4 regions of the Bacillus vallismortis genome follow, and region 3 is predicted to be linked to each of the others. Evidence: riboswitches for the same ligand, from Rfam matches in the RefSeq annotation. Region 3 holds a riboswitch; each other region holds the start of a gene.
What was found. Region 3 has a riboswitch for thiamine pyrophosphate ahead of BV11031_RS11405 (HMP/thiamine ABC transporter substrate-binding protein ThiU). Riboswitches for the same ligand answer to the same signal wherever they lie in the genome.
Positions count from the first base shown of each region.

Region 1: it holds a riboswitch for thiamine pyrophosphate, as region 3 does, so the genes downstream of both, thiT (energy-coupled thiamine transporter ThiT) here and BV11031_RS11405 (HMP/thiamine ABC transporter substrate-binding protein ThiU) in region 3, are expected to answer to the same signal.
Region 2: it holds a riboswitch for thiamine pyrophosphate, as region 3 does, so the genes downstream of both, BV11031_RS10280 (acetylornithine deacetylase) here and BV11031_RS11405 (HMP/thiamine ABC transporter substrate-binding protein ThiU) in region 3, are expected to answer to the same signal.
Region 4: it holds a riboswitch for thiamine pyrophosphate, as region 3 does, so the genes downstream of both, BV11031_RS15675 (nucleoside 2-deoxyribosyltransferase) here and BV11031_RS11405 (HMP/thiamine ABC transporter substrate-binding protein ThiU) in region 3, are expected to answer to the same signal.

Region 1 covers NZ_CP026362.1:400,952-408,737, reverse strand. The annotation lists rRNA gene BV11031_RS02225 (16S ribosomal RNA) at 1-819, opposite strand, end outside; TPP riboswitch at 1,281-1,382, shown strand; gene thiT (energy-coupled thiamine transporter ThiT) at 1,483-2,061, shown strand; gene BV11031_RS02215 (GNAT family N-acetyltransferase) at 2,104-2,625, opposite strand; gene floT (flotillin lipid rafts scaffold protein FloT) at 2,643-4,178, opposite strand; gene BV11031_RS02205 (NfeD family protein) at 4,197-4,721, opposite strand; gene BV11031_RS02200 (DinB family protein) at 4,891-5,379, shown strand; partial or broken gene BV11031_RS02195 (MOSC domain-containing protein) at 5,384-5,961, opposite strand; gene gbsB (choline dehydrogenase) at 6,050-7,258, opposite strand; gene betB (betaine-aldehyde dehydrogenase) at 7,275-7,786, opposite strand, start outside.
Region 2 covers NZ_CP026362.1:1,886,509-1,894,294, forward strand. The annotation lists gene BV11031_RS10265 (YggS family pyridoxal phosphate-dependent enzyme) at 1-537, opposite strand, end outside; partial or broken gene pgeF (peptidoglycan editing factor PgeF) at 544-1,379, opposite strand; gene BV11031_RS10275 (YlmC/YmxH family sporulation protein) at 1,542-1,787, opposite strand; gene BV11031_RS10280 (acetylornithine deacetylase) at 1,870-3,150, opposite strand; TPP riboswitch at 3,235-3,337, opposite strand; gene BV11031_RS10285 (ABC transporter ATP-binding protein) at 3,350-4,144, opposite strand; gene sigG (RNA polymerase sporulation sigma factor SigG) at 4,293-5,075, opposite strand; gene sigE (RNA polymerase sporulation sigma factor SigE) at 5,216-5,935, opposite strand; gene spoIIGA (sigma-E processing peptidase SpoIIGA) at 5,998-6,927, opposite strand; gene BV11031_RS10305 (S8 family peptidase) at 7,116-7,786, opposite strand, start outside.
Region 3 covers NZ_CP026362.1:2,104,060-2,111,845, reverse strand. The annotation lists gene rsbRB (RsbT co-antagonist RsbRB) at 1-729, shown strand, start outside; gene BV11031_RS11420 (HMP/thiamine ABC transporter permease ThiX) at 765-1,529, opposite strand; gene BV11031_RS11415 (ABC transporter ATP-binding protein) at 1,504-3,138, opposite strand; gene BV11031_RS11410 (ECF transporter S component) at 3,125-3,724, opposite strand; gene BV11031_RS11405 (HMP/thiamine ABC transporter substrate-binding protein ThiU) at 3,726-4,328, opposite strand; TPP riboswitch at 4,424-4,536, opposite strand; gene ykoG (two-component system response regulator YkoG) at 4,637-5,323, shown strand; gene BV11031_RS11395 (ATP-binding protein) at 5,327-6,691, shown strand; gene BV11031_RS11390 (PepSY domain-containing protein) at 6,688-7,368, shown strand; gene BV11031_RS11385 (PepSY domain-containing protein) at 7,460-7,786, shown strand, end outside.
Region 4 covers NZ_CP026362.1:2,961,328-2,969,113, reverse strand. The annotation lists partial or broken gene BV11031_RS15685 (endopeptidase) at 1-21, shown strand, start outside; gene BV11031_RS22675 (hypothetical protein) at 236-409, opposite strand; gene BV11031_RS15680 (hypothetical protein) at 466-1,089, shown strand; partial or broken gene BV11031_RS22980 (lipoprotein) at 1,402-1,497, shown strand; TPP riboswitch at 1,750-1,853, shown strand; gene BV11031_RS15675 (nucleoside 2-deoxyribosyltransferase) at 1,930-2,391, shown strand; gene BV11031_RS15670 (thymidylate synthase) at 2,391-3,398, shown strand; gene BV11031_RS15665 (class I SAM-dependent methyltransferase) at 3,398-4,168, shown strand; gene thiD (bifunctional hydroxymethylpyrimidine kinase/phosphomethylpyrimidine kinase) at 4,170-4,988, shown strand; gene BV11031_RS15655 (HAD-IIA family hydrolase) at 4,997-6,235, shown strand; gene BV11031_RS15645 (MBL fold metallo-hydrolase) at 7,415-7,786, opposite strand, start outside.

The DNA of each region.
Region 1 (7,786 bases), 1.7 Mb from region 3:
CGGCGTGGACTACCAGGGTATCTAATCCTGTTCGCTCCCCACGCTTTCGCTCCTCAGCGTCAGTTACAGACCAGAGAGTCGCCTTCGCCACTGGTGTTCCTCCACATCTCTACGCATTTCACCGCTACACGTGGAATTCCACTCTCCTCTTCTGCACTCAAGTTCCCCAGTTTCCAATGACCCTCCCCGGTTGAGCCGGGGGCTTTCACATCAGACTTAAGAAGCCGCCTGCGAGCCCTTTACGCCCAATAATTCCGGACAACGCTTGCCACCTACGTATTACCGCGGCTGCTGGCACGTAGTTAGCCGTGGCTTTCTGGTTAGGTACCGTCAAGGTGCCGCCCTATTTGAACGGCACTTGTTCTTCCCTAACAACAGAGCTTTACGATCCGAAAACCTTCATCACTCACGCGGCGTTGCTCCGTCAGACTTTCGTCCATTGCGGAAGATTCCCTACTGCTGCCTCCCGTAGGAGTCTGGGCCGTGTCTCAGTCCCAGTGTGGCCGATCACCCTCTCAGGTCGGCTACGCATCGTTGCCTTGGTGAGCCATTACCTCACCAACTAGCTAATGCGCCGCGGGTCCATCTGTAAGTGGTAGCCGAAGCCACCTTTTATGTTTGAACCATGCGGTTCAAACAAGCATCCGGTATTAGCCCCGGTTTCCCGGAGTTATCCCAGTCTTACAGGCAGGTTACCCACGTGTTACTCACCCGTCCGCCGCTAACATCAGGGAGCAAGCTCCCATCTGTCCGCTCGACTTGCATGTATTAGGCACGCCGCCAGCGTTCGTCCTGAGCCAGGATCAAACTCTCCATAAAGTAATGGAGCGCAGATTAAGTTCGTCACATCCTGTGACAACATCTGCATGACCTGCATCGCGCAGGCCCCTGACTACGCACATCGCTGTGCGATTTATAAAAATGAATTAACAGGTACGTTTTGTCTTGTTTAGTTTTCAAAGATCATTTCGTTGCCTCTTAATGAAGCAGCTTTACTAATATAACATTTCGCTTCCATTTCGTCAACAACTTTTTTCAAATTGTTTTGAAGCTTCTTGTTTTGTCCGCTGTGCATCAGCGACGTTTAATAATATAACATCTGCATTTATTTATTGCAATAGTTTTTCTAAAAAAATCTATAAAATAAATAAACTATAATCCTCGGCATATCGTCCCTTCATGTCTTTAGCATATAACTATGTTAAAAGAACATATACATTCAATAGTGTGACCTTGTTGTTTTTTTCTCTTTTTAGTATAGTAGAAACGAATTAAATATTGATAACCACAAGGGGAGCATTAAAGCTGAGAGTGAGCGGTTACGTTCTGACCCTTTGAACCTGTTAGTTAACGCTGGCGTAGGGATGTGGCAAAGTCAAATGAATTGCAGATTGTAAAGCAGTGCGTGGAACTTTTCTCATCCTTCCGCGTGCTGCTTTTTTGTTGTCCTTTTGGATTGTCTATCAATGGAAGGGGATTTTTATGAATCAATCTAAGCAACTGGTTCGCCTTATTGAAATTGCAATTATGACTGCGGCTGCTGTTATTTTAGACATCGTCTCAGGAATGTTTCTCCGAATGCCTCAAGGAGGCTCGGTCTCCATCATGATGATTCCGATCTTTTTGATTTCGTTTCGGTGGGGTGTAAAAGCAGGCCTTACTACCGGCCTGCTGACAGGACTAGTTCAAATAGCAATCGGAAACTTATTCGCACAGCATCCTGTACAGCTATTTCTGGATTATATGATCGCATTCACAGCAATTGGGATAAGCGGCTATTTCGCTTATACTGTCCGCAAAGCAACGGCAGCAAAAAATAAAGGGAAACTGATTGTTTCAGTGGTCAGCGCAGTTTTTATCGGCAGTTTCCTGCGTTATGCGGCACACGTCATTTCAGGAGCTGTGTTTTTCGGCAGCTATGCTCCAAAGGGAACGCCGGTATGGATTTATTCATTAACTTATAATGCTACTTATATGGTTCCTTCATTCATCATCTGTGCAATTGTCCTTTGTTTATTATTTATGACAGCACCGCGTTTGCTTAAAATAGACAAAGCCTAACGTGACAACCCCCAGCGCAATCCGCTGGGGGTTGTTTTTTTGTTATCTGTTAAGAGATGTTTTCAAAGCAGAAAGATCCGGCCAGCCAAACCCTATTTCTTTCAGCCTTTCTCCTGCAATTTCAAAGCTGTCCTCCGCTTTTCTTTCAGGAGAATAGGCTTGATAAAATGAAATCGAGGGGTTTTGCTCAATTACCCAAACAAACATGTTTGAAAAGCCATGATGAAGCAAAAACTCTGCTCCTTTTGCTAAGAGCGCTCTGCCTGCACCTTGCCGCTGATGCTCCTCTAAAAGGTAAATCGCGTATAGCTCGCTGTCATAGCCTTCTTGTTCAGACCGAATAGGGCCAAATGAAGCAAAGCCGAATATTGAATCTTTTTCATCTTGAGCGACAAATACACCCTTTAACGAGCGGCTTTTCCATTTGTCTTCAAATTCCTTGTAGTCCAGGCCATTTAAGTAGTCAGCCGGGATGATGCCGCGATATGTTGTTCTCCAGCTGTCGACATGCACTTTTGCAATGTCTATTATATCCTCTAACTTTGCCTCTCTCACAGTTGCCATTTGGTTCTATCCTTTCATTAGTCATTCTTCTCTTGTTTGGACCCGTTTGCTTCTTTTATTTCATTTGTTAATTCGTGAAGGCTTTGTTTTACGTTTCCTTTTCCTGAAAAGTTCTCAATCATTTCTTTTACATCAATTCCCGATGAGGCTTTTAAGCTTTCTTGAAGGCTTGACATTAAGTTTGTCGCATAGCTGGTTACTTTGTTGGCGCCGCTTGAATCACTGCTTCCCCCTGTATCAACAACAGTGATTTTATCAATATTTGAAAGAGGTGATGCCACTTGTTTTGCGTATTCCGGAAGCATTTTTACGATCATATCGAAAATCGCAGCCTGTCCGTACTGTTCAAAAGCAGCGGCGATTTTCTCTTTTGCTTCCGCTTCCGCCAAACCTTTTAGACGGATAACCTCAGCTTCTGTTTCCCCTTTCGCTTTTTCAGCTTCTGCTTTTGCAAGTCCGTCAATTCTGACTTTCTCGGCCTCTGCCTTCGCCATTGCTTCTATACTGTACTTCTTGGCATCAGCTTCCGCGAGCTGTTTGGCTTTCTCAGCTGCGGCGGACTGCTCGACTGAATAACGGTCTGCATCGGCTTTTTTCTTTACCTCTGAGTCGTATTGGCGCTCCCGGCGAAGAATTTCTTTTTCTTCTAGTTCTATTTGTTTTTGGCGTTCAATAATTTTAACCTGCATTTCCTGTTCGGTGACTTGCTGGCGCGCTCTGGCAGTCTCTAAATCATATGCCTGGTCGGCATTCGCTTTTGCCGTATCTTGTTCTCTGCGGTATTCGGCTATTTTGAGCTGATTGGTTTTTTCAGCTTCAGCGATTTCCGTCGCCCGTTCAAGTTCTGATTTTTTTGCATCTTTATCGGCTTCTGCCCGCTTAATCCGGGTTTCTTTATCAGCCTCTGCTGTTGCGATATCAGCATCGCGTTTTACTTGAGCGATTCTCGGTTTCCCTAATGATTCAAGATAACCGTTTTTATCACGTACATCCTTAATGGTAAAGGAAACAATCACAAGCCCCATTTTTGCGAGATCCTGTGAGGCCACACGCTGCACCTCTTGAGAAAATTTTTCTCTGTTTTTATAGATTTCTTCAACCGTCATCGAGCCGAGAATGGAACGAAGATGGCCTTCTAAAACCTCACGCGCTTCCTGCTCACGGTCATCTTTTGATTTTCCTAAAAATTGTTCAGCCGCTGTAGCGATTTCTCCTATAGAACCGCCGATTTTAATAATCGCAGTTCCATCAGCCATTACTGGAACTCCTTGTTCGGTATAGACTTCAGGTGTCGAAACATCAAGTTTGCTTGATAATAGGCTTAGCGGCTCTGCCTGCTGGAAGACGGGAAGGACAAAGGTTCCTCCGCCGCGGACGATTTTAAGACGGTTGCCGCCTTCATCGACATGAACATTTTTATTTCCTAGATAGCTCCCCGTTACGATTAACGCTTCATCTGGTCCTGCCGTACGATACTTTGTGATAAAAACGGCTACCAGTGCAATGAATAAAAAGAATACAACTCCGATGACAATTATAATCGGCATTGTCATTTTACATTCCTCCTTGTTTTAAATAGGTTCATGCGGAGTAACCAAAAGAACTCCGTTGTTGATATCTACGACCAAAACCGTTGTCCCGTAACTGATCTGCTGATTCTCAAAGCTGACCGCTGATTTCGAGATGGTGCCGCCTATTCCTTCAATGACCACTTCACCAAACCCGTCTATAGGAACAGCGGTAATCACTTTGCCGACCCTTCCTCTTAGATCATCTTCTTTATAAACCAGTGATTCTTCTGCGGATGATAATGGGACCAGAACAAAAAAGTGAAGCAATATCACAAGGATAATCGAAAGGATGCAAGAGAAAAGCGCGATCAACAGGTGGGATAGGGGCAATATGAGTTCGCCTATATATCCGCCTGCTGAAAAACATGTAAAAAATGCGAGCGCCAAAGTCGGATTAAGAAAGGGAATGCCTTCTGACAGCCCTGCAAACACATCTCCGAAAAATAGAAATAATAGCGTAAGACTGCCCGCAATCATAAGCGTATAAAGATAAATCGTTTGTATAGGGACGCCAAACAACTCCAAATTCCTCATCCTTTCTGCATCAATGCATTGATGAACGGCTGCCGTTACCATTTATACGAGACATAACGAAAAAGGTTTCGAAATTTTTAGATAAAGTGTGCCATTTTGAAGTGCTTTATAAATGATAATTGCTTATATATATGGTAATGTCACTTTAGGAGGAGATATGATGAGTATCTTTAATGAAGCCAGATTAGAAACGTGGAACGAAGTCAAAGGGCTTTCTGACGAAAAGCTGAATCAAAAGCCTTCTGCTGAAGAATGGAGTATACGGGAAGTTCTTGATCATTTGAAAAAAATCGATATGGCCGCACAAATCATGCTGAAGGAGCGTGTAAAGGAAGCTCCTGTTAAAAAAGTTGAAGCGAAACCGCTTGAAGCTGCACAAGACAGAAACAATAAGCGAAAAGCCCCGAGTCACCTTGAGCCTGAGCATGGATTTAAGTCAGGCAGCCAAATGAAACGCGAGCTTGATGTGGTGAGAGAACAGCTGACGGCGGCAATTGCCTCTCTAAAAGAAGAAGATTTTGAGAGAGTGCTTCCGCATCCTGTGTTTCAAGAGTTGACTATCCGCCAGTGGATCGATTTTATCGGCCACCATGAAAAGCGGCATCTCAGCCAGATTAAAGAAATTAAAGAAAAGGTGGAAAGGGCCTGATTATTCAGACCCTTTCTGCTTTTCGTTTGGCTTTCCTATGATAGGAATGGACCTCTATTTCATCTCCAGCATAAACAGCGCCTGGCCTCTCAACAATACAGACAATCCCTCTTATGCCCAGTGCGTGGCGGACGAAAGCAGACGCCAGCTTCGGCTTGTCCGGATAATAAGACTGAATGACTTCTCCCGGCTGGATACACGGATCATTTTCTCCCTCACACAGCAAAGCGGCACCGCTCGGAAAAATGAGGCGGCTCCCTTCTTTTAATGAGGTAAAATCGTGGATTACGCTGACTGCGATATTCGCTCCGAGCCATTCCGGCAAAATACTCGGAACTTCCATTTTTAAAGCCAGCTCGTCACATTCCTCTATCGAAAAATTGAAACTTGTCTGCGATTGAAAATTTCAGTTCCCCTTGAAAACATTGGTTCTCTGGCTCCCGCTTTTTTGGTCAGTCCAAAATGCAAGTCACCGGGGATGCCGCCATAATCAATATCGAACTTGTCCTTCCGCTTGGTTACGAAGCTTTCTGTATCTGCAATATACAAGCCTTCTGTTTTTGCAGCCATACGCTTCCACATCATTCGGCACCTACCTTCTTCCTTAGCATTTCCATTTATTTTTCATTATCCAAAAAAATCCCGCTCTGTAAAGGAGCGGGACATCGTGTTATACCGTTTTAGGCGTAAGGTTAAAGCAGCGCTTGTAGATCCAATTGTATGCTTTTTCATTTAAGTCTCTAGGGTTTCCAAAGGTTTGCGGATCTTTCATCGCTTCTTTAGACAAGCGTTCGATCATATCAGGTGATACTCCCTGCTCTTCTAAAGTCGGCACTTCTAAATCTTCGACCAGATCATACATCCAGTTGACAGATGCTCTCGCTGCTTCTTCTGTTGTCATATTGCTAGTGTCAATACCGAACGCTTTCGCAATACGTGCAAATTTCTCAGGGTAGCCCTTCCAGTTGTATTCCATGACAGGTCCCATCATCGCGGCGACACATTGACCGTGAGCGACCGGGATAATACCGCCAAGCGTCTGGCTCATCGCATGAGCCGCTCCCGCTGATTCACTGCCGTAAGAAAGTCCCGCTAGCATCGCAGCCTGCGCCATTCCGTATCTTGCTTCCAAATCCTCTCCGTCAGCAAATGCTCTTTTAATGTAATGAGCGGCATATTCAATTGCCATTAAAGCAACTGCATCCGTGATTGGCTGTGCAAATCTCATTGTATAGCACTCAATGGCATGTGCAAGCGCATCAATTCCTGTCATGGCTGTTACATGCGGAGGCATTGAAACATGGAGCTCAGGATCAATGATGGTCAGGTGCGCTGCGATCAGCGGACCGCCTGTATTAAATTTGAATTCTCTTTCTTCATCTGTGATAACCGCCCATTGGGTTACTTCTGATCCTGTGCCAGCTGTTGTCGGAATTGTCGTCAGCGGAGGAATACGGTTTTCCAGCGGTTTTTTTCCATCTGCCGCTTCATAATCAAGCACGCTTCCTTCGTGAGTAGCTTCTACTCCGATTGCTTTTGCAGTATCCATGGAGCTTCCGCCTCCGACTGCCACCAATCCATTACAGTTCTCTTTTTTGTAAAGCTCAGATCCTTCATTCACCAGACGGACAGGCGGATTTGGCTCTACTTTATGAAAGAGCACCACTTCAATGCCCGCTTCTTTAAGTGATTCGATAACAGGATCAACGACGCCGGCTTTATAAATCCCAGGGTCTGTGACAAGGAGTGCTTTCGAAACGCCCAGCGCAGCTATTTCTTCACCCGTTTGCTTGACGGCTCCGATCCCGTGCTTAATCACAGTCGGAATTTCAAATGTGTGGAATTTGTGCATGCTTTCTACTTTCATATTTAATGTCATTATTCATCTCTCCCTCTTATGAATTGAACCAATTAACCGCTGCCGGTTTTGTATTGCGATATACATGTTTGACTTCTGTGTATTCTTCGAGGCCTATTTTTCCAAGCTCGCGTCCGAATCCGGACTGCTTATAGCCGCCCCATGGCGCCTGCGCAAAGTATGGATGGAAATCGTTAATCCAAACGGTTCCCATTCTCAAGCGGGCTGCAACGCGTTCGCACTTTTCAATATCTTTTGACCATACCGCTCCGGCCAAGCCATAGATCGTATCATTCGCAAGCGCAATGACCTCTTCTTCCGAGCTGAAGGTTTCGACTGTCAATACAGGACCGAAAACCTCTTCCTGAACAATTCTCATATCAGATTTACAGTTTGAGAAAATAGTAGGCTCATAGAAAAAGCCGTTTTGAAGCTCAGGGTCTTCCGGCCGTTTGCCTCCTGTCTCGAGCTTCGCGCCTTCTTTTATTCCAACCTCTACATATTTTTCTACCTTCGCCCTATGCTCTGCCGAAATAAGCGGACCGCTTT
Region 2 (7,786 bases), 220 kb from region 3:
ACGGAGTTCTCTCAGCGCTTTGAAACAGCTTCTGATCTGATCTTGATCATCAGTCAGCGGAGCCATTGTCATCAGTCCGGCCACAACGATATGGCTAAAACCGGAAAGCTCCTGTATGAATGGAATGACTTCCTCTTTTTTTATGCCGTGTTTAGAAGGCTCAAGAGAGGTATTGACCTGCACAAAGCACTTGACAGTACCTTCAGCCCGTTTTTCAATTTCTTTCGCTAATGAGAGCCGGTCTAAGGAATGGATATAAGAAACCGCATTGACAACGGCTTTTGCTTTTCTTGATTGCAGACTGCCGATAAAATGCCATTCCGGATTCCCTTTTATGATTTCCTGTTTGCGGAGCAGTTCCGCGTCCCGGTTCTCTCCGAGGCAGGTGATGCCCGCATCCACTGCCTCCTGTGCTCTTTCAGGCGATACATATTTCGTGACTGCAATAACCGTAACTTCATCGGAGCTGCGGCCCGATCTGTTACATGCTTCGTTTATTCGTTCGTTTATATGTCGTAAATGATCAACAACACGCAAGATCTTTTATGCCTCCTTCATTCCGATAAAGGACATCATCCGTCCAGTTTTCCCCTGATCGCGGCGGTGTGAATAGAAAAGAGACGGCTCACTTTCCGTGCATAAACCGCTGACAGAGATCTGTTCATTTGCCAAACCGCTGTCGATCAGTATGAGGCGGTTCAGTTCTTTCAAGTCAAGCTGATATTGTCCCTGTCCCGTCTGATTTACGGCACGTTCTGCCGAAACCGGCAATGCGCGGACAGCATTCATGACTCGATCGTCTACCGTATAGCATGCTCCGCTGATAGACGGTCCAATCACAGCATAAATATCTGAGGGATTTGAACCTTCCTGTTCGGCCCATTGCTTCACCATTTCTCTGCCAATCTGTTTGACAGTGCCTTTCCACCCGGCATGGGCAACCCCGACAAGCGATGTAACCGGATCATAAAAGAAAAGAGGCACACAATCAGCAAAGCATAATGCCAAAAATACATTCTTTTCATTTGTATAGAGCCCGTCTGTTGCTTTTAAAGCTGTCTGATACTCACGGGCGCCTTTTCCCCTATCACTGTGCGTCACTTTTTGGACGCGATTATCGTGTGTCTGATCAGCAAATACCCAAGACTGCAAATCAATATTAAACATATCGGCAATATATTCACGATTTTTAACTACATCTGCATCTTTGTCATGAACGTGCAATCCTGTATTTAACGATTCAAAAGGCTTCTGGCTGACACCGCCGTTTTTCGTTGTAAACCCGGCGATGACTTCTCTGTCGTTTTGAATCGCTTGTGTCCAGTCTTGTATCATGAGTGTCGAGGTGTGGTAAGACTGAATGGGTGATATGTATTCATGGTGATCCAACCTTTCGACAAACATTAAAAAAAGCGGAATTTCCCACTTATTTTACCACATCTTTCTGCATTCGTTGAGCGCCGATTTGCATATTTCTAAATGAAATGTGCCGAAAGAATCTAGGCTTCCGGCATTTGCCAATCAACGGCATACAAAACAGGTTATGCATGCGGCTCACTTAATCGGACCAAGATCACATCTTCCCCGATTTTTACTATATTTCGCCATGGAATGACCAATTCCTCTTCTTTTCCAAAAAATCCGAGAACTTTCCCATTTCCCCCCAGTATGATTGCCTGAATTTTGCCTGTGGTCACATTGATATCGATATCGCCAATGCTCCCCAGCTTTTTTCCGTTTGAGACATTAACGACATCCTTCACCTGAAATTCAGAAATGCTGATCATTCCATCACGTCCTTTTTCCGTCCTTTTTTCAAGTATATGAACGGGCGGGCTGAACCTTGTCAGCAAGAAGAAATTTTCGTAGTTACTGTTCTTTTTTACCGCTGCACCACCTGATGATAAAATCAAGCATGATTTTTGTGTAATCTATCAGCTGCTCAATCGATACCTCCTCGTTCACAGAGTGTGCATTGTGCAGATCACCAGGACCGTAGATTACGCTTGGTATGCCGGCATTATACAGCCACCCCCCGTCTGTAACGGATTGAGAAACGTCCATAACCGGACGCTCCCGTTTCACCTCCTCATGAGACGCCGTAAGCGCTAAGACGCCTGGGTGGTATGGGTCAACTTCCAGTGCCGGGAAAATTTCTCCTCTGTCTTCAATCATAGAAGAGCCTCCCCACTTAAAAACAGGGCGGTTTTCCCTCAGCCAAATATCACTGTCACTCAGGCGGTTGATGTAATCTTCTATTTCCTCTGCCACTTGTTCATGGGTTTCATTTGGGTAAAAATGGACTGTGATCCATAGCCGGCACTCGTCCGCTATAAAAGCCGCATGTCTGCCGCCTTCTATGACAGCCGGGTTAATCGTATTTGTGCCTGGTGTAAAACCGGGATAACTTTTCATAATGGACCAGTGGCGTTCTAGTTCACCGAGCCCCGCAATGATTTTTGCCATTTTTTCAATTGCGCTTGCTCCGAATGTTCCCCCGCCTGCGTGAATCATATTCCGCCTCGTCGCATCATGAAACGTTTGACTGCTTTTGATTTCAATCCAGCCTGTAATGACTCCGCCTTGGCCTTGTATATGCATATCACTCGTATCCGCCACAACTGCAAAATCAGCATGATAGCCCCTTTTGCAGCATTCAAGCGTGCCGGCTTCTCCAACTTCCTCCCCGATCACCGATTGCAGAATCAAGTCACCGGGAAGTTCAATACCGGCTTCACGAATCAATTTCACCGCAAACAGCACACACGCCATTCCGCCTTTCATATCAGAAGCGCCTCGCCCGATTAAGAGACCGTTTTTTTCAATTGGGTGAAATGGATCATCCTCCCACTCCTCATCCTCTTTTACCTCTGCCACATCTACATGGCCATTGATGATCAAGCTATGATAATCTGCTGAATCTGTTCCCTTTAGCAAGCCTACAACATTGGGGTCTCCCGGGTACACGTCCCATTTGTCGATCAAGAATCCATTTTTCTTTAAAAATTCTGCAACCCATGACTGAATGCCGGCTGTATTTCTTGCAGGCGGAGCAGGTGTTTTATAGGAAATCAGCGTTTTTGCTAGCTGAATAAGCTCCTCCTTTTGACCTTCCGCTCTTTTTATCAGAGAGTCTATTTGTGGCTTCATGTCATCCGCTCCTTTTTTAAAAATCAAAAAGCCGTTTCACATGTATGAAACGGCTTCATCAAAATAAACAGAGTCCTATGTACTCCGAATTTTTCACCGCTTCCCTCCGCTGGCATGATCCAGATCAGGTCAAAAGGGTTGAGACCTATGTCTCTCTCAGCTTCGAAAAGCACCCCTAGGATGAATCAATATGAGTTTGTCAGGCATTCGTGATCGGCTCGGCTCTTGTTAAATACGGCCGGCCCTGATTCCATAATACATGGATTGGCGTATCAAAAAAAGCGGAAAGTATATGATCAGTAAGCATTCCCTTCATTTCTCCCGATTGAAAGACCTCTCCCTGTTTTAATAAAAGGGCTTTGTCAAAGACCGGCAAAATTTCTTCCGCATGATGAGTCACGTAAAGGATCGATGGCGCATTTTCTTTACTTGCAATGTATGTAATCGTATCTAACAGCTTTTCCCGGGCAATAAAATCCAGCCCTGTCACTGGTTCGTCCAGTATCAACAGCTCAGGATCGGCCATTAGCGCTCTTGCAATCAAAGCTCTTTGTTTTTCTCCTTGAGAAAGCGTCTCATAACGGCGGTCCGCATATTCAATTGCCCCCAAGTCCTCTAACAAACCGATCGCTTTTTCCCTGATTTGCGCACTTGGCGTTTCATATAATCCAATTGAAGCGTAAGCTCCGCTCAAAGCAATTTCAAATGCTGAATCTGCCGGATAAAATTTTTGCTGAAGTGCCGCTGAGACGAGGCCGATTTTCCGTCTAAGCTTCTCCCCAAGCTCCGTTTTGCCAAATTCATGGCCAAGCACCTGCATCTCGCCTGATGTTGGAAAATAATAAGAGCAAAGCATATTTAACAGCGCGGTCTTGCCGGCTCCATTCAGCCCGTAAAGCACCCAATTTTCCTTTTTTTCCACCTTCCAATGAATATTTTTCAGTATCCATTTTCCATTTCGTTTTAGTGAGACATTGTCAAGCTGCAAAATCATCGTGGTCCCCCTCTTTACTGCCTTTGATAATTATTTAAATTTTCATAAAACTTTGTACAGACTAGGATACCTTATTTTTTCCAAGACGTAAACCACGTGCAATCAATAGAAAAGCCTTTAAAACAAAAACTGTTTTAAAGGCTTTTCATTATTGGTGAATATTCTTATTCATTTGTTTGATAGCCGCTTTTTCAAGCCTGGACACCTGAGCTTGGGAAATCCCGATTTCCTCGGCTACTTCCATTTGTGTTTTCCCTTGGAAGAACCGCTTTCTCAAAATCATTTTTTCCCTATCATTCAGCCTTCTCATGCCCTCTTTTAAAGCTAGCTCTTCAATCCATTGTGAATCTTTATTGCGCTCATCACTAATTTGGTCCATTACATAGATCGGATCTCCGCCATCGTTATAGATCGGCTCAAATAGAGAAACCGGGTCCTGGATAGCATCGAGCGCAAATACGATTTCCTCATGCGGTACTTCAAGAACTTTTGCGATGTCTTCTGCAGTCGGCTCCTTGCTTGTCTCACTGATTAACCGCTCTCTTACCTGAAGTGCCTTGTAAGCGATATCCCGGAGTGATCTTGAAACACGAATCGGGTTATTATCGCGTAAATACCTGCGGATTTCTCCGATAATCATAGGTACAGCGTATGTTGAAAACTTAACATTGTGGCTTAGGTCAAAATTATCAATGGATTTCATTAGTCCGATGCAGCCGACCTGAAATAAGTCATCAACATACTCTCCTCTGTTATTAAATCTTTGAATGACACTTAAGACAAGACGCAAGTTCCCGTTTACAAGTTTTTCTCTCGCTGAATCATCGCCTTCATCCTGCAGCTGCCTAAACAGCTTTCTCATCTCTTCATTCTTGAGTACTGGTAATTTGGAGGTATCCACCCCGCAGATTTCGACTTTATTTCTCGACACTTTTTTCCCTCCCTACAGGAGCTGCTGTACAACGTTAAGTATCTCCTTGGGTGGGAAAAATATGCACTGCACGGAGACCGAAAAACAGTCGAATCCAGGAAATCCCTGTAAAATCAAGGGGTTCCAAACCACAAAAATTTTTACACCATTTTGTTGAACTCTTTTCTCAGCCTTTTTATAATTCTTTTCTCCAGACGCGAAATATAGGACTGAGAAATTCCCATCATATCCGCTACATCCTTTTGGGTCTTTTCTTCTTCACCGACAAGCCCAAACCGCAGCTCCATGATTTGCTTTTCCCTCTCATTAAGCTGTTCAAGCGCTTTTTTCAAAAGCTTTTTATCTACATTTGCTTCTATGTCTTTTGTGATAATGTCATCGTCAGTGCCGAGCACATCAGAAAGCAAAAGCTCATTGCCGTCCCAATCAATATTTAGCGGCTCATCAAAGGAAACCTCTGATCGGATTTTGTTGTTTCTTCTTAAATACATGAGGATTTCATTTTCTATACAGCGTGAGGCATAGGTCGCCAGCTTGATTTTCTTTTCTGGATTGAATGTATTCACAGCTTTGATTAATCCGATGGTGCCGATGCTGATTAAATCCTCTATATTAATTCCCGTATTTTCGAATTTACGGGCGATATAGACGACGAGGCGCAAATTGCGTTCAATCAAAATGGCGCGAGCCGCCTGATCGCCGTTTGGGAGCTTCATTAACAGAACCTGTTCCTCATCTTTAGATAATGGAGGCGGCAGGGCTTCACTCCCGCCTATGTAATAGACTTCATCACTTTTCAGCCCAAGTTTCATCAGCAGCTTATACCAGAGGTGCGTCAATCGCAATTTCAGTTTTTTCATCTTCCTCTCCCTTCTAAATGTCACGTCTTTTGAGTATGATAAGTAACGGACATTTGCGAACATTATGAAACGTGTTTGATGGCCTTGCCCGAAAGCATTTTCGGATGAATAATGGCGTCGAACTCTCCATCTGCTGATAGCTTTGTTGTGCTGATTCCGATTAAGCATTTATCCGCAGAAATCATTTCTTCTTTTGTCATAATTGTTACGTGATCCGGTTTAACGCATAATAAAAATTGATTTTGCTGACCTACTCCCCTATATGGAATCAGCCTCAGTTTATCTAAAAAGCGAAACGAATCATCGAGCTGTTGGGTGGCTTCCAATGGATCTGTGTTGCGAATGATCATTGTTTCGGCTGCTCCGAAAATCGATTCCAGTTTATCAATGTGAATAATCATGACCGGCGTTTTAGTAAGCGGATCGTACAACTGATTACCAGAATCAACCAGTCCTCTGGCATGAAGCGTTTGGCCGCCTAAATCCGCCTGAATGCTGACTCGTTCCTCATACTGAATGTTTTTTGTATCAATATCTTCAATTCTTCTCTTAGAAAAAAACCACAATGCTGGAAAGCCAGCAACAATAAACAACCAGCTGATCGGGTCTCCAAACCCAGTTTGATTGGTGATCATGACACCGTTTCGAACAACGGAATTGGTCTGCAGCAAAGAATGGGCACCGATAATTCCTCCCCCCATTAAAAAAGTGGCAAAATAAAAGGAAAACAAATTTTGAAAGAAATAACGAAATCTTTTAAAGCCAAATGTCACCATCACAATAACAACTGAAAAAGCCAGCTTACCGGCCGGGTGTTCAACAATTGGCGAAAAAGGAGTAAACACCAACACGACAATACTTGAACCGATGAACGCTCCGCCTATCACTCTTCTTTTTTTCACATGCCGTTTTAAAATAAATGCCGTGAGCAAAAGCAAAAGCGCATCAAAACAAAAGTTTAACAGCCAAATGACATCTAAATAGATTTTCACATCTGACTCCTTTCTTGCATCACGCTGCTCCCCTTCTTGTTTCATAGTATAAATCAAGCTCTGTGGGAAAGTCTGTCAGTTAATGTTGAGAGGAAAATACAATTTTTCAGAGATATCTGCTTAATTTGTCGAGGGAATATATGAGAGTATAGATAAAAAAGCTGCCGTTGACCGGCAGCTTTTTACTCTTAATTTTCAGTATTGATATAGAGTTTTCCATTCGCTGTTTTTCTTGCTTCATTTCCATAATCATCACGTACAATCACTTCTACTTTTGCTCCGTTAGCTTTAATAGAAGAAGTAGCTGTCCAATAGCCTTCATATCTCCCCGGAGAGATTTCTCTTAACGGGAGCTCTGTGGCGTTTTGCACACTCGCTCTTGCATTTGTCAGCGGCATACGAATGACAAACGTTGCATCCAAATCTTCAGCGCTTGAGAATGCGATTTTTACAGATTCACCGGCTTTTAAGATTTTGTCCTCTCCCGGAATCAAACCGGAGATGACAGGCTTGTCAAAGTTGACATCGATGACAGCCTTTTTCGTTGTTTTGTTGCCTGCTAAGTCTGTAGCAATCACCTTGATTTCATTGCTTCCATTCTCTAAAAGAATACGGGCTGAGTATGAACCATCAGTTACCGTTGCTTTTTTGCCATTCACCTTGACATCTTTCAGATTGTCATCGGATACAGACCCTTTGACAGTCAGCGCTTCTTTGTTTGTTTTCTCGCCATTCTTTGGATTGTCCAGCGTTAATTCAGGCTTGTTTTGGTCAAGGGTAATTGTCACGGGGCTGGAAGCATCCGTAGTCCCTTTGTCTGTTGATGCAGTGGCCGTCAGCTCATTTTCACCCTCGCTGA
Region 3 (7,786 bases):
GCCTTACATAATGCATCTGTAACGGAAGAATTGAAAGAGCAGGACAGAGAGTTTTACAGGCATCTGAATAACATGTATGTTTTACCGGAAAAACAATTTCTCGAAGAATTTCAAGAGTGGGTCATTGAACTGACGAACGATCAAAAGCATCTCGACACTCCGGTTCAGTATGTGATTCGGGAGTTTATGAGAAACCGGAGATTATATACGAAGTATCTTGAGAAGTTCGCAAAAGAAAATGAGTCGGCGCTTGAACCGGAGGAGAAACAAAAATGGGCCGATTTGATTGTAAGAGTTTTTGATTTTACCATTTATACATTCGTTGATCACGCTGAAGCGAATGCCAAACAGCAGTTAAACGCCCAGAGAGAGATGATTTTGGAATTAAGCTCGCCTGTCATTACCCTGAGCAAATCAACAGCTCTGCTGCCGCTTGTCGGAGACATTGATACTGAGCGGGCAAAGTTCATTCTGGAAAACACGCTTCATGCTTGTGCAAAAAGGCGCGTGGAGCATCTATTAATTGATCTATCAGGTGTGGTTGTGGTTGATACGATGGTGGCGCACCAAATCTTTAAATTGATCGAGGCGCTCACTTTAATCGGTGTCAGGTCAACCCTGTCAGGAATCAGGCCGGAAATCGCGCAAACCGCTGTACAGCTGGGGATTGATTTTTCGAATATTACAATTAAAACCAATCTTGCCCAGGCTTTAAACTATCATCAATAAGAAAAAATCCGCTATCATCGCCGATAGCGGATTTTTTATGAGGCAAAACATAAGGATACGAGAAAAGATCCTGCGAATAGCAAGAGAATGAGGCACAAGAACAGCCAGTCGAGGCGGTTAACGGTAAGGGTCCTGTAATATGTCCGGTTTCTGCTTCCTGTAAACCCTTTCGATTCCATTGCGAGCGCTGTCCGCTCCGCTTTTCTGATGGCGCTTGCCAAAAGCGGGATGGTATACCGCTTTAAGGCGCTGATTTTCTCAATAAACCCGCTCTCTGCCGCTCCTCCTCTGATTTTATGGGCCTGCTGGATCAGCTGGATTTCATCCTTTAACAGAGGAAGAAAACGAAAGCCTGCAATAACGCCATATGCGAGCTTTGGTGAGAGCTTGCACTGCTGGACAAGGCTCAGCATAAATAAAATCGGATCGGTCGTAAAAACAAACATCATTGATAAGGCGGAAAAGCACAAAACCCGAAAACCGAGAGAGATGCCGACAGAGACATTATCACTGTTGATCGAGATAGGGCCGGCCTGAAACAAGAAATTATCCGGAGTTGTCGGAACCTTTCCAAAAACAGCGGCTGTCCATACGCACCCGAATGCCAAAATCAAAAACGGAATCGTAAACAAAAACCATTTTTTCAATGGGATGTTGGCCGCCACTAGGACACCCGCTACGATGATGACATAAAAACACGCAGGGGTGTAAGGGTTGTAAATGAACGATAGCATGACGACACAGCAAAAAACCGCCGCCGCTTTTACTGCCGGATTAATATGATGTAACGGCTGCTTCATCACGCACCTCCTTCTGGCAGGCCATCCATTCATATAAAAGGGGAAGGGTAAGCTTTGCTTTTTGGACAAGCCCCTTTTCCTGAGAAAATAGCTGCGCTGGAGATCCGTCAAAAGCCAAATTCGTATCGTGCAGGACAAGGACGCTGTCGGCATACGAAGAGACAAGCTCCATATCATGTGTAATCATAAGAACAGCGGTTCCTTCTTCCTTAATACGCTGAATCATGTCCATACATTCAGCCGCCGTGCGGGCGTCCTGGCCAAAGGTTGGTTCGTCTAATAATAAAACCTTTACGTTATGCATGAGCATGGTGGCGACGCTCAGGCGCCGTTTTTGCCCTTGGCTGATGGCAAACGGATGATGATCAGCCAAATGCGCAAGACCAAAACGATGCAGCAGATGCTGCGCTTTTTTCTCAGTTTCAGCATTTACTTTCCGGCCGAACAGCAGCTCGTCATATACTGTGCCTGTGACGAACTGATGCTCCGGGTTTTGAAAAACAAATCCCATTCGTTTTCGCAGTTCAGTTTCTTTATACGATTGCAGCGGCTTTCCATATAGAAGAATCTTTCCGCTTTTCGGCTTCATCAGACGGGCGAGGACGGATAAGAGCGTTGATTTCCCGGTGCCGTTCGGGCCGACAAGCGCCGTCAAAGTGCCTTCACGCAATGAAAAACCGATGTCTTCGAAAATCGTCTGCTGCCCTCTTGCGAACGAAAGGCTGCTGACTTCCAGCACACTCTCCCCGAAATGAACTTTTTTCTTTTCGGCATGGCAGGGAGGAAAGGGCTCTTTGAACAGTCGCTCTTTTGATAGAGTGAAAGGGATGCTGCGCTTTTTCAGCAGGTCACACACTTTTGGAATTGCGATACCTAGTTTCTTTAAGGTTTCCGCTTCGTGCTGAAATACATCTACCGTTCGGCCATCCAGCGCTTTTTTGCCTTCTTTGTCCAGTACAATGGTTCTCTCAATCCAAGGTATCCATTCATCAAGCTGGTGCTCAATGATAAGGAGGCTGAAGCCTTTTTCCCGCTGAAGATCTTTCATCATATGAACGAACTCCCGCGCTGAATAAGGGTCTAATAGAGAAGTCGGCTCATCTAATATAATCAGCTCAGGCTCCATGGCCAGTATACAGGCAAGAGCAACTTTCTGTTTTTGTCCTCCTGACAAAGTGGATATCGTTTTTTCTTTTACATGTGGAATGTGTAATGTGTTTAAAACGGCATCGATCTTCTCTGTCATCTCTTCTTTTGGAATCTGCAGATTCTCCAGCCCGAAAGCAATTTCGTCCTCTACCGTCAGCATGCAAAACTGCTGATCCGGGTCCTGAAAGACGACCCCGGCATGCTGAGCAACAGATTCGGTATCTGTGACCGGTTTTTGAAATAAAAACACATGTCCGGACTGTATGCCGTCGCAAGCCTCCGGATAAAGACCGTTTAAACAAAGGGCGAGCGAGCTTTTTCCGCATCCGCTCGGTCCTAACAATAAAGCGCATTCTCCTTTTTGAAGCGCAAACGAGATGTTTTGAAATACCGGTTTCTCGTCTTCTTCATAAGAGAAGCTGAGCTGGTCAACCGTCAGAAGCTTATCAAAGGCTTGCATGTTCTGATATCCGTTTCCGTTTCTTTTTCAGTTCCTTTCCGAGCGCCACTCCGTTTAACACACCCGTATAAGCGAGAGAATCGCTGACAGCTTTTCCGAGAAGTCCCGCAAGAAGCGCGCCGGAAGCAAGACGGATCATGAGCAAAATGAAAAGATAGCCTGGTGAATAGGCGATATAGCCAGAAACAAAAAGATTATAGATAAAGCTGGCTACTGAAGAACCCATTCCCGCCAGCATAAGGACTGGAAGAGAGTATGCTTTCCAGCGTGTCGCGAAAAATACAGCTTCAGCCCCGAGACCTTGAACGATGCCGATGACGATGACCATCGGGCCGGACGGATTTCCCAGCAGGCATTCAACGAGAGCGGCGATCACTTCAGAAATAAGCGCCGCACCCGGTTTTCGAATCATGTACGCGGCAATGATAGAAACGATAAACCAAATGCCATAAATCGGTTCATAGGCGATTGGCCCGAACATACCTGCGAGTACGTTTCCAAAATGCGTAAATAATAAATAAACAATGGCAAAAACGATACTGATAACGGACATGATGACAATTTCTTTTACTTTCCAGCTTTTCATTTTATCCCTGCTTTCGGTTTTTTCTTGATGGACTGTTAGCTGAGAGATTCACAGTCATGGTTACGTGCTTTGTTTGCTGCTCAGCCATGCGGAAAACGGCTTCCAATGTCCTGAATACGTCATGCGCATCCCCATCAAGCTCACTCGCGTAATGGACACCCTGTACGAATGTGCCTTCTGCTTTCGCAATGTCGACAGCTTCCATGATTAAGCCCATATAATCCGGCTCATTCATCGGATAAAGGGCAAATTGGCATGGCGCTTCCGCTTTCAGGCTCCGGATAGCCTCTTCATTGACACGCTTCTCGTCTGCGGAAAGATATGTATCTCCTTGGGTATCGCCCGGGCATCCGATGGAAAACGTCCCGTTCATGACGATGTGTTTTGCGCTGTTCGCCGCATAAAGATAAATCGCTTTGGCAACGTCGAATACATGATCAATTGAACCGCGCAGAACTGTGCTGATATGATCGGTTTTCGCCCAAACCTTAGATGTGTCGGTTTTATTCAGCGCAGACTTGATCACACTGATAAAATCATCCGACATCGGATATAAAGAGAACCGAAAACCGGCGATTCTGCTTGTGCCGCATATGTGTTCCATTTCTTTAACCCCCTGTTTTTTGGTAAAATAAAAAACTGCATATCCTAAGGGAATATGCAGTCATAGACCGATTAAGCGCACAAAAAAATACACCATTCGGTCAACCTGCACTTCCCCACGCTGGTATTATCCAGATCGGGTCATAAGGGATCAAAGCGCGTACTCTCGCGCTTTATCTCAGCCAAAAACAGCACCCCTAGTGCTTTCCGTATACAATTTTTTATGTTGACATCATAATAGATGATAAGAATCATTTTGTAAACAAAGAAATCATTTTTTCATATTGGGACAGGAGAGGGTGGTCGGATTTGGAAAAAGGGAACCTATTAATTGTGGAAGATGAGGAAAAAATCGCCAGAGTGCTTCAGCTGGAATTGGAATATGAAGGATATGGCGTCACCGTTAAACACAATGGCACAGAAGGACTGAACGCGGCCATAGAAGGAGGGTACTCCTTGGTGCTTCTTGATGTCATGCTTCCGGGGCTTAGCGGCCTGGAAGTGCTGCGCCGCTTAAGAAAAACAGATTCGCACACACCAGTTATTTTATTAACGGCGCGCGACAGTATACCTGATAAGGTAACAGGATTGGACATCGGAGCGAACGATTATGTCACCAAGCCATTTGAAATTGAGGAATTGCTTGCAAGAATCAGGGCGGCGCTGCGCCAAAATGAAACAAAAACAGAAGGTATCAGCACCTTTCTTACATATGACGACTTGCGGGTGAACGAAAAAACCCGTGAAGTGAGACGCGGAGACAAAGAGGTAGAATTAACGCCGCGTGAATTTGATTTGCTCGTCTATATGCTGAAACATCCGCAGCAAGTGCTGACACGGGAGCAGATTTTAAACACAGTATGGGGATTTGATTATATCGGTGATACAAATGTGGTCGATGTCTACATCAGATACATCAGAAAAAAACTGGACTATCCTTACGAAAAACAGCTGATCCATACTGTTCGCGGGGTCGGCTATGCCATTAAGGGGTAAACGATGAAGCTAAAGACCAAAATTCATCTGTATACATCCATATCGCTGTTGATTTTATTGATTTTGGTCCACACGGCAGTCTATCTCATTTTTTCGGCTGGGCTGACATCAAAGGATGCGGCTCGGCTTGCTGATGAGGCGGATACCATTGCCGAAGCGCTGCATGCTGCTGAAACAGAGGGAGTGGCTTTGCAGGACATGCTGCAGGCCTACCTTCCAGCAAACGGCATGGTCCGTGTAGTGAATGGTGATCAAAAAGCTGTCATGACCATAACAAAAGAAAAAGGGTATAAAGATTTCCCACTCTCTTTTCACAGCGGGGAAACGGCAGATGTAAGGAAACATGACGGCAAACTGTTTGCTGAAGCTGCTGTTCCGGTGATTTGGGCTGATGGGCAAGTGGTATCTCTTCAGCTGGTTGAAAGGCTGGAGAACACAGAAGAGAGTCTGTTTCTGCTGAAAATCATCTTAATCGCTGCAAGTGCCGCTGTTTGTATCGCTTCTTTTTTTGCCGGCAGCTTGCTGGCCCGCCATATCATCAATCCGATCAGACGATTAATGATGACGATGAAAGACATACAGCGGGAGAAAGCATTCAAAACGATTTCCTTGGAAGGACAGTCGCACGACGAGTTATATCAGATGGGGCTGACATTTAATGAGATGGCGATGATGCTGAAAGAGCACTACGATAAACAGCAGCAGTTCGTTCAAGATGCTTCACACGAACTGAAAACTCCGCTCACGATTATAGAAAGCTACAGCAGTCTGATGAAGCGGTGGGGAGCAAAAAAGCCGGAAGTGCTTGAAGAATCGATAGAAGCAATTTATTCAGAAGCGCTGCATATGAAAAAACTGACCAATCAGCTTCTGGCGCTGGCAAAAAGCCATGAAGGACTTGATCTTGAGTTGAAAACAATCGACCTGGTTGAAGTGTCGCGCACCGTCATTCAAACGCTCCAGCCTGTCTATCAGCAGGACATTTTGCTTGAAACAGATAAAAAAAGCCTGTTTGTAATAGCTGATGAAGAACGCATCAAGCAGCTGCTGACCATTTTGCTCGATAATGCAATAAAGTATAGTGAAAAACCTATTGTGATGTCAGCAGGAACGAGGAATGGACTTCCGTTTCTGTCAGTAAGGGATGAAGGCATCGGAATAGATGAGGAGCATATCCCGCACCTGTTCGAACGGTTCTATCGGGCGGATGAGGCGCGGAACAGAAAAACAGGGGGAACAGGTTTAGGCCTTTCCATTGCCAAACAAATCGCCGATGAACACGGCATTGGGCTGTCTGTCAAAAGCAATCCGGATGAAGGGACAACCGTCACTATGCAATTCAAAGAACAGAACGGGGGAGGCAGATGAACAAAACAATCAAGGCAGCAGCTGTTGCGGCAGCAGCGGTTTTAGCCGTCATCATCTGTATGTTTCTCATCATTCGGCAAATCCATGATGATGTACTGTCAAAGGATGATGTCGTAAAAAAAATCGAAGCCTCTTATGAAGGCGAGGTTACGAAAGTAACACAATCAAAGGATAAAAAAACATATGACATGACCCTTGAAAATCCAAAGGGCACTTATTTTATAAAAGCTGACGCAGCATCTGCTGACGTTCTTTCGATGAACAGAGTAAAAGCGATGAATCCAACTGTCTTGACAGAAAAAGAAGCCGAGCATCTCGCGCTAGGGCGGGTCCCGGGAATCGTCAAAAAACAAACACAACAGGATCGTGTTGCCACATATACCATTCAAAAAGAAAATGGAGAAACATACGAAGTAAAGGTAGACATGCAGGCAAAGGCGGTCGTATCTGCTGATCGAATCAGCGGTGAAGATCAGCAAAAAACACCGATAACGAAACAAGAAGCCAAAACAATTGCAGAGCGGGAAACGGGCGGGACGGCGGATGACGCAGATCTCGAAAAAAGTGAGGGGACTCTCATCTTTGAAGTGGATGTTGATCTTCCGGATCATAAAGAAGCGACAGTGAAAATTAATGCCTACACCGGAAAGGTTGCGAACATTGTGTATGAAGACTGACGGTTTCTCATCAAATTCTCATCTTTCTCTCGTTTTTCTTTCATGTTGAGGATGTAAACTGTACTCATACAAAACAAAGGAGGAATCGATTATGCTTAAAAAAAGATGGATGGTTGGTCTTTTAGCAGGGTGTTTAGCGGCTGGCGGATTCAGCTACAACGCGTTTGCGAAAGAAAACAATGAAAATACACAGACTGCCGCTGCAAATCCTGGAGCACTTACTGAACAGGAAGCAGAATCAATTGCCCAAACGGTTGTTGACGGAACAGTGGACGACATTGACAGAGACATTTACAACGGCAGAGAAGTCTATGAAGTGGAGATTGAAAAAGACGGTGAAGACTACGACGTTTATGTGGACATCAATTCAAAACAAGCGCTCAATGACCCGTTAAAGGAGAAAGCAGAACAAGTTTCC
Region 4 (7,786 bases), 860 kb from region 3:
ACCATGCAGGAAAGTGGTGGTCTTTAAAGACCTGGTGTCAAAGAATCCCTCACTTTTTATTTTTCAACTCCGAATGAAACATCTATATATTGCACAATTGATTTTTTAATTTCTCGACAGCCTGAGGAGTAAACCATGTGTTTACTCCTCTTTTTTCTGTTTAGATACAATGTATCTTTTTGTAATTCATCTTTGTAAAATTGAGGATGTTTATTTCTTTTAATCTTAAAAAGGATTACTTTTCAGAAGAGTTACCAAAAGTAATTCTTAAAACAATGCCCATAATAATAATTGCAATTAGTCCAATAATATTAACTATTGTTGAAATAGATTCATTATCTACAAAAATGTTAACAATAAACGAACCTGCAACAATCAATAATATCAAAGAATAAAAACTTTTTTTCACAAACACACTCCTATTGCAAAAATAATTCTATAAAAATATTGTAAAGTAGTTATAACGTGAAGAAAAGCATTAAACAATTGGTCATTGTAATCTGTTTCTCTCTAATTTTTACCACTATAACAATACCAATAGCTAACGTGAAAGAAAGTTCTAATGATGTTTCTTCTGAGCAAGTTAATGTAGAAGCTCAAATCATGAAAAGAACTCTCGAACCTCTATTAGAATTAATTGATCAAATGCCAGAGGATGTTGCTGAACAAGGAATAAACTCCGGTATTGAATGGTTAAACGTACATAAAGGGAACGAATTTGTAGGTTATGAATTTGTGGTTGATGGAGAAAACCTGACTGCTGTTAAAACCGCCCAAGAAAGTATAGGACCATTTATAGTACTGAGTACATGGAGTTGCATTTCTAGTGCTGCTAAAGCTATAGCAGTAAACGCTATCCCATGGGCAAAGATCTTAAAAGTTAAAAAAGCAGCAAAATTAATGGGCGGACTAAATTCAATGACAAAAACAATTATTACAGCTTATAAACATCAAAGAAACCTAGGACTTTCTAGAACAAATGCTATAAAAAAAGCCGTAAAAGTATCTACTAAGGCACTACCAGATGAAACTCAAAAAGTCGTACTAGAATTCTTTAGTTTAGGTGACGTTGTTGATAATTGTTTCTAATTGTTTTAAAAACGGGATACAAACAGGTTTAAATTATTAAAACCTAAATTATAAAAACCCTTAAAATAAAGGAGAAAGCATATTAGACATATATAATATGTTTTCTCCTTCGTAATGGATTACAGACACAGTCAAGATATTGTTGTTGAAGCCCACTCACCAATCGCTCACGGTGCAATTCTTGATATAAACGATACAGAGCATTTATTAAGGTTTCAATTTGGGTTTTACCTTCCGAAGAATCTTTTCGTGAACTGACATCGTACACCTAAATATGAGAAAGTTGGCGCTGAGTGCCAATAGGTGGGTGGTATGCCAATTAATGGCGAAAATGATCGACTGGGCTTATCAAAGAAAACACCAGACTATGAAGAAGCAAAAGGTGAAGAGACAAAGTTAAAGGAGTAAAACGTGTGTTTACTTCTCTTTTTTTATTGTTGGATTCCTTTTACAATTTGCGATGTTCAGGACATTTTTTAAACACACTAGAAAATAAGGTATTTTTGTGCTTTTTTTTTAAGCTCCATGAATTGCCATCAAATGCAAGGCGTAGTAACTTTTCGAAAAACTTTTGTCGGTTGATACGCAGGGTTCAAGGCTTATCAATCATTGTTTGACTAAAGATATGGAATAGTTTAGGATGAAAGTAAATATTTATATTTTATACACTGGGGGAGCTTTTAGAAGCTGAGAAGAGACACAAGTCCTGACCCTTTGAACCTGATTTGGTTAACACCAACGTAGGGAAGTGAAAAAAATAGAGAGATTTTTTATCTTATCTATATTTAAGCCACTTTCCATATGAAAGTGGCTTTATTTATTTTGAAAGGGGATATTAAAGTGACAACTAAAAAAGTTTTTTTAGCAGGACCTTTTAAAAGTTTAGTAGATGTGAATACTGGATTGATGAGTTTACATGAAAGGGAGAAGTTAGAGTCATTAATTTCTTTTTTTGAAAATGAAGGATGGTTAGTTCATAATGCTCACAAGCGAGAAGGATGGGGGAAAGATTTCATGACACCCCAACAATGCACTAAAATTGATTTTGATGAAATACGCTCTTGCGATCTTTTTGTAGCTTTTCCTGGCTCACCGGCTTCTCCTGGAACGCATATAGAAATAGGATGGGCTTCTGCCTTGAAAAAAAAGATAGTGTTATTACTAGAAAATGAGAGGGATTACGCATTCTTAATTCAAGGGTTAAGCGTAGTAGCTGATGTTGAATACATTAATTTTAAAGGTACTGATGATTTATTAGAGAAGATTAAAAGTATCCTTATGGAATACAAGGTGGAATCTTAATGAGAAAGAAAACTTTTCATGAAGCATATATGGAAACCCTATATGACATCTATTATTACCCTGAATTTTTAAATTCACCGCGTGGACAAAATAGCAAAGAAAAATTGAACTATCATCTGACCCTTGAAAATCCAATAGAACGTGTCACTTACTTACCCTCTAGAAAAACAAATATCGTGTTTAATTTTGCTGAAGTTTTATGGTATTTATCGGGGAGTAACAACTTAGATTTTATTAGTTATTACAATAAAAAAATGCCTTTATATTCAATGAATAAAAAAACATTAACAGGTACTGCGTATGGACCTAAAATATTTGAATTTGGAAACGCAAAACTAAATCAATGGAATAGAATAAAAAATCTTTTGACACAGGAAGACATTGATTCAAAAAGGGCATTTATTCAAATATTCGATGCCTCGGAACTCTTCGTTTCTGGCAATATTGATGTTTCTTGTACAATAGGTTTGCAATTTTTCATAAGAGAAAACAAGTTATACATGTCTTCCATAATGCGTGCAAATGATGCATTTCGAGGAATGATTAGTGATCTTTTCTCTTTTACATTTATGCAAGAATTAATGGCTAGAGAACTTCATTTAGAAGTCGGAGAATATTTCCATAATGTTGGTTCCATTCATATCTATGAGTCCGACAACGAATGGGCAAAAACAGTACTTGAGGAAGCTAAAACTCATAATGATACCTCGGCTTTTGAATTTCCTAAAATGCCTACCGGGAATAATTGGCCTTTTATTGAAACAGTTTTAAAATATGAGTCTTTGCTTAGAAAAGATCAAATTTCAATGTCAAGGCAGGATATTGAAACTTTAGATTTACCTGAATATTGGGAACAAATTCTCTTACTTTTTAGTATATATCAGCATATTGCTTATAAGCGAGATATGGATCATTCATTATTTCAAAGCTTACTTCCTACTTATCAGTTTTTTGTTAAAAATAAGTGGTTTAATTACTTTTCAACTAAACAAAAGGAGGAAATTTAATGAAAACTTCTTGGAAAGAAGACAGTGTTGCTGGTAAATTCGATGCTTATAACGACGTTTTAGAACAAACATTAGGTTTTGAGTATGTTTTTCGTAAATTTGATAAAGCGGATATTAAAAAGGTGCTCGATTTTGGCTGTGGACCCGGTAAGGTAGCATATAGGTTAGCTGACAGAATAGATTGCAATGTAATCGCAGTAGATGAATCAAGTAAGATGTTGGATATAGCAAAGAAAAAAAGAAAACATTCACATGTCGACTATCATTTAATTGAACATGATAACCTTTCCTTCTTACCAGATCATTCAGTTGATGCTGCTATGGCCTGTTACGTCTTTATTAATACAGATAGTGATCAACGTATCAAAAGAATTATGGGTGAAATTTTTCGTGTGTTAAAACCAGGTGCTTCTTTTGTTATACTGGATACAAACCCTGACTCAACTGGAAAAGAATTTTCAACCTTTCGCAACGGAATACCGGGGAAAGAGTATTCTTATGGAGAAGAAAGAAATGAGTGGCTTCATGTTCCTGAACAAGAAGATTTAATTTTAAATGACTTTCATTGGCCGAAGTCAATGTACTATAAACTTTTATCTAATGTAGGCTTTGAAAGTGTAACATTACTGGAACCAACGTTAAACGATATTGACGGAGAGCAGTTAAAGGCCATCGAACAAAAATTTAAATTTAATAATTGGAAAAGTGAAAAGGAATACCCACCTTTTATCATTTTTGAAGCAGTGAAACCTACCTTAGGAGGAGTATGAGTTGACGGATATCTATAAAGCACTTTCGATTGCTGGAACAGATCCAACCGGGGGAGCGGGAATTCATGCAGACTTAAAAACCTTCCAGGAGCAGCAAGTATTTGGAATGGCTGTTATTACATCAGTTGTTGCTCAAAACACACTTGGTGTGAAGAGTTTTGAGGAGGTATCTCTGAATAATATATCTCAGCAAATAGACTGTGTCATCGGAGATATAAAACCAGATGCTGTAAAAACTGGTATGCTTGCAAGCGTGGATATTATAGAACTGATAGCTGAAAAATTAAAAGCGGCTAAAATCCAATCGTATGTGATGGACCCAGTTATGGTTGCTAAAAGCGGTCATCATCTGCTTCATAAGGATGCCGTTAATCATTTGAAAAAATTATTAATACCTCAAACAACTGTTATTACACCAAATATTCCAGAAGCAGAAGTAATCATCGGCAAATCAATTAAAACTGTACAGCAGATGCGCGATGCTGCTAAAGAAATTGTGGAAGTATACGGGGCAAAGAGTGCTGTCGTAAAAGGGGGGCATATGAACGGAGAAGCTCGTGATATTATGTATTTTGATGAGGCCTTCGAGGAGTTTGTTTCCCCTCGCTTTGATACAAAACATACCCATGGGACAGGCTGTACTTTTTCTGCTGTCATCACTGCAGAGCTAGCAAAGCAACACAGTATACCAGAATCAGTAGCAACTGGAAAAGAATTTATCTCAGCAGCCATTAAACATCCTATAGGGATTGGGAAGGGACAAGGGCCTACAAATCATTTCGCGTATCGCTCAATCATTAACCCCACGACAGCTACTTAAGGAGTGTTATGATGATCTATAAGGAATATGATGTATTTTTATTCGACTTAGACGGAGTTATTTATATAGGAGACAAAGCTTTACCAGAAGCTGTTTCTTCTTTAAAACGCCTCCGTGAAGAAAAGAAATCCATTCGTTTTTTAACGAATGATCCCTGTGTTACAAGAGAAACGATTGTTAAAAGGCTTCATAAGCTTGGTATTTCAGCAAGTATTGATGAAGTGATTACTTCGGGGTGGGCAACAGCTGATTACCTTGTTAAGGCTGGAATAAAGAGAGCATATATATTAGGAAATGATGAACTTAAAAGCGAGATTCGAAAAGCTGGTATTGATCTTGAAGAAGACCTAGCAGAAGCTGTTGTCATTGGATGGGATCACAATATTACTTTTCAAGATATACATAAGGCGGTAAATCTCATCCGCAGTGGGGCTTCATTTATTGCTACAAATGGGGATAAAACATTTCCCACCGCTAAAGGACCAGCTCCAGCTACAGGTGCCATAGTTGAGGCTGTTAAAACGGGAGCAGATAAAGAGCCCATCATCATTGGAAAGCCGGAGTCTTCAATATTTGAAAAAGTACTTGAGTCCTTTGAAGACAGAGAAAGATGCGTCATGATTGGAGATACACCTGAGACAGATATTATTGGAGCGAACCGAATGGGTATACCTTCTATCTTAGTTTCTGATCAAAATACTTTATTTCCTGTAGAACATGACTTTAGAAATCCAGATGTTGTGATACGCAATTTGAAGTATTTGTTCGATAGTGAAGTTATGATAGAAGTACGTGAGAAACCAGATTATCAATGGACAGAACAAGTGAAAGCTGGAGTCGCTGGAATAATAATCAAAGAATCAAGTTCGGTTTTATTAATGAAGCGTGCTGATAATGGTCTATGGGGCATCCCTTCAGGACATGTGGAACCTGGTGAATCAGTTGAACAAGCGATAATAAGAGAAATAAAAGAGGAAACCGGATTAACTGTTAAAGTTTCTAAAATGATAGGAGTTTATTCAGATCCAAGCTCACAGACATTTATTTACCCTGACGGAAGAGTCAGTCACTTTATTACCAACTGTTTTCAATGTGAAGTGATTGGAGGGACATTGAAAAAAAAGACAGAGGAGGCCTTAGAAATTAGGTATTTTAATATTCACGAGTTACCAGATACTCTATTGCCAATGCATCCTAGGTGGTTGGAAGATGCTTTAGCACAGAAAAACCTTGCTTTTATTCGTTAAATTGACTTTATATTTTCAATTAGTAAGATGAAGTATCCGATGAGGTATGCAAACAAGTGTGAAGGGAATCAAATAGAGAAGATGCCAATGATTAAATTGGTATCTTTTTTATTTTTCATCCCTACAGATTTATCCTTGATGAAGTATCAGTGATTATTTTGTACACAAAATGAAAGTAACTTTATGTAAACATAGAAATGGAATGAGCCTTCACACTTGCGATATAGGATCTGAAAAACAAAGAATTGCAAAATGAAAAAAGACTGGCATGTCGAATTGGGGGCGTTAGGAATAACAAATAAAGAAGCAACCCCTATTTGGATACAAATACAAGAAAAAATCGTATACGATGTTGGTAAAGTACTATACGAAAAATTCTTGAAACTCTTAAAGCCACGATAATCAATTAAATATACAAGATTTAAAGAACTGAGAATGTAAAAGCTTTCTTTCTCTTTATTTCAGCTATTTTAAAAGACCTGACACCAATGACATGTCATGTAACTTTCTGGTGATGAAAAAACTCCATTTTCACTCCACAATATGAGTAATTCATTGTAAACCAACATAATCAAAATGAATAAACACTGATATATAAAGGGTTTGTAACAGAAAGCACAGTTTCACTTTATTGAGGGCCTAGTGGGTGAATAACCCGTGGAGGTTCATCCTCTCGACCGCATCAAAAATACCAAGGGTTTTGACGACCTTGGTATTTTTTTGTGTTCATTTTTATATGTTCTACTGTCCACAAACTTTCCACTTACCTAAAGAAAGTCATCTTATTTATCAGCATATCCTTCTGTTTGTTTGGATATGGGAGTCCGTAAACATCAATTGTTGTTTTTGCAGAACCATTGGGTACTGGATAAATTCTAAATGTAGTGGGAAGGGATATATGGACAGAAGAAGTTATGAAATTTACTGACTGTGGTTTAACAATTTAAAATTTAGAAGAATTGAAATAGGGTGTGAATCAATAAACCTTAAAAGTCATGCTATCCCAGAAAAACTGGGATTTGTATTCGAAGGGACTTTGACAATCTGTAGATGGCACCAAGCTGACTGATACTTATAGAATTGTCTTACTCATCCTTTTAGAAAGTCTAGAACTTATTGTTGATCTTCATACGATCTTCATACGATCTTCATATCTTTAGCTCAGTCTGATGTTTTAGATTAAAAAGAGTATGATTCACCATTTTCAGGCACTAAAACATGAGAAGCAATTCCTTTTTCATTAATAAAGGATTTTAGTTCTTCTTTTGATAATCCCCAATGGTTTACTGCTTCCATGTGGCTTACAATAATTTTTGCTTTTGGAGCAGCCTTATACGTTTCATAGATATCTTCTTTACCCATGATGAGAGAACCACCTTCGTAGAATTGATTATCTCCGCCATTTACGACAATAATTTCTGGTTGATGTGTATTAATCTCTTCCTGAATGGCTTCATACCAAACTGTATCTCCGGTTACATATAACGTTTTCTCGCTTTGGTGTTTGAAGGCAACACCGCAAACAAGGCCTGCAAGTTTTAAAATTTCTCC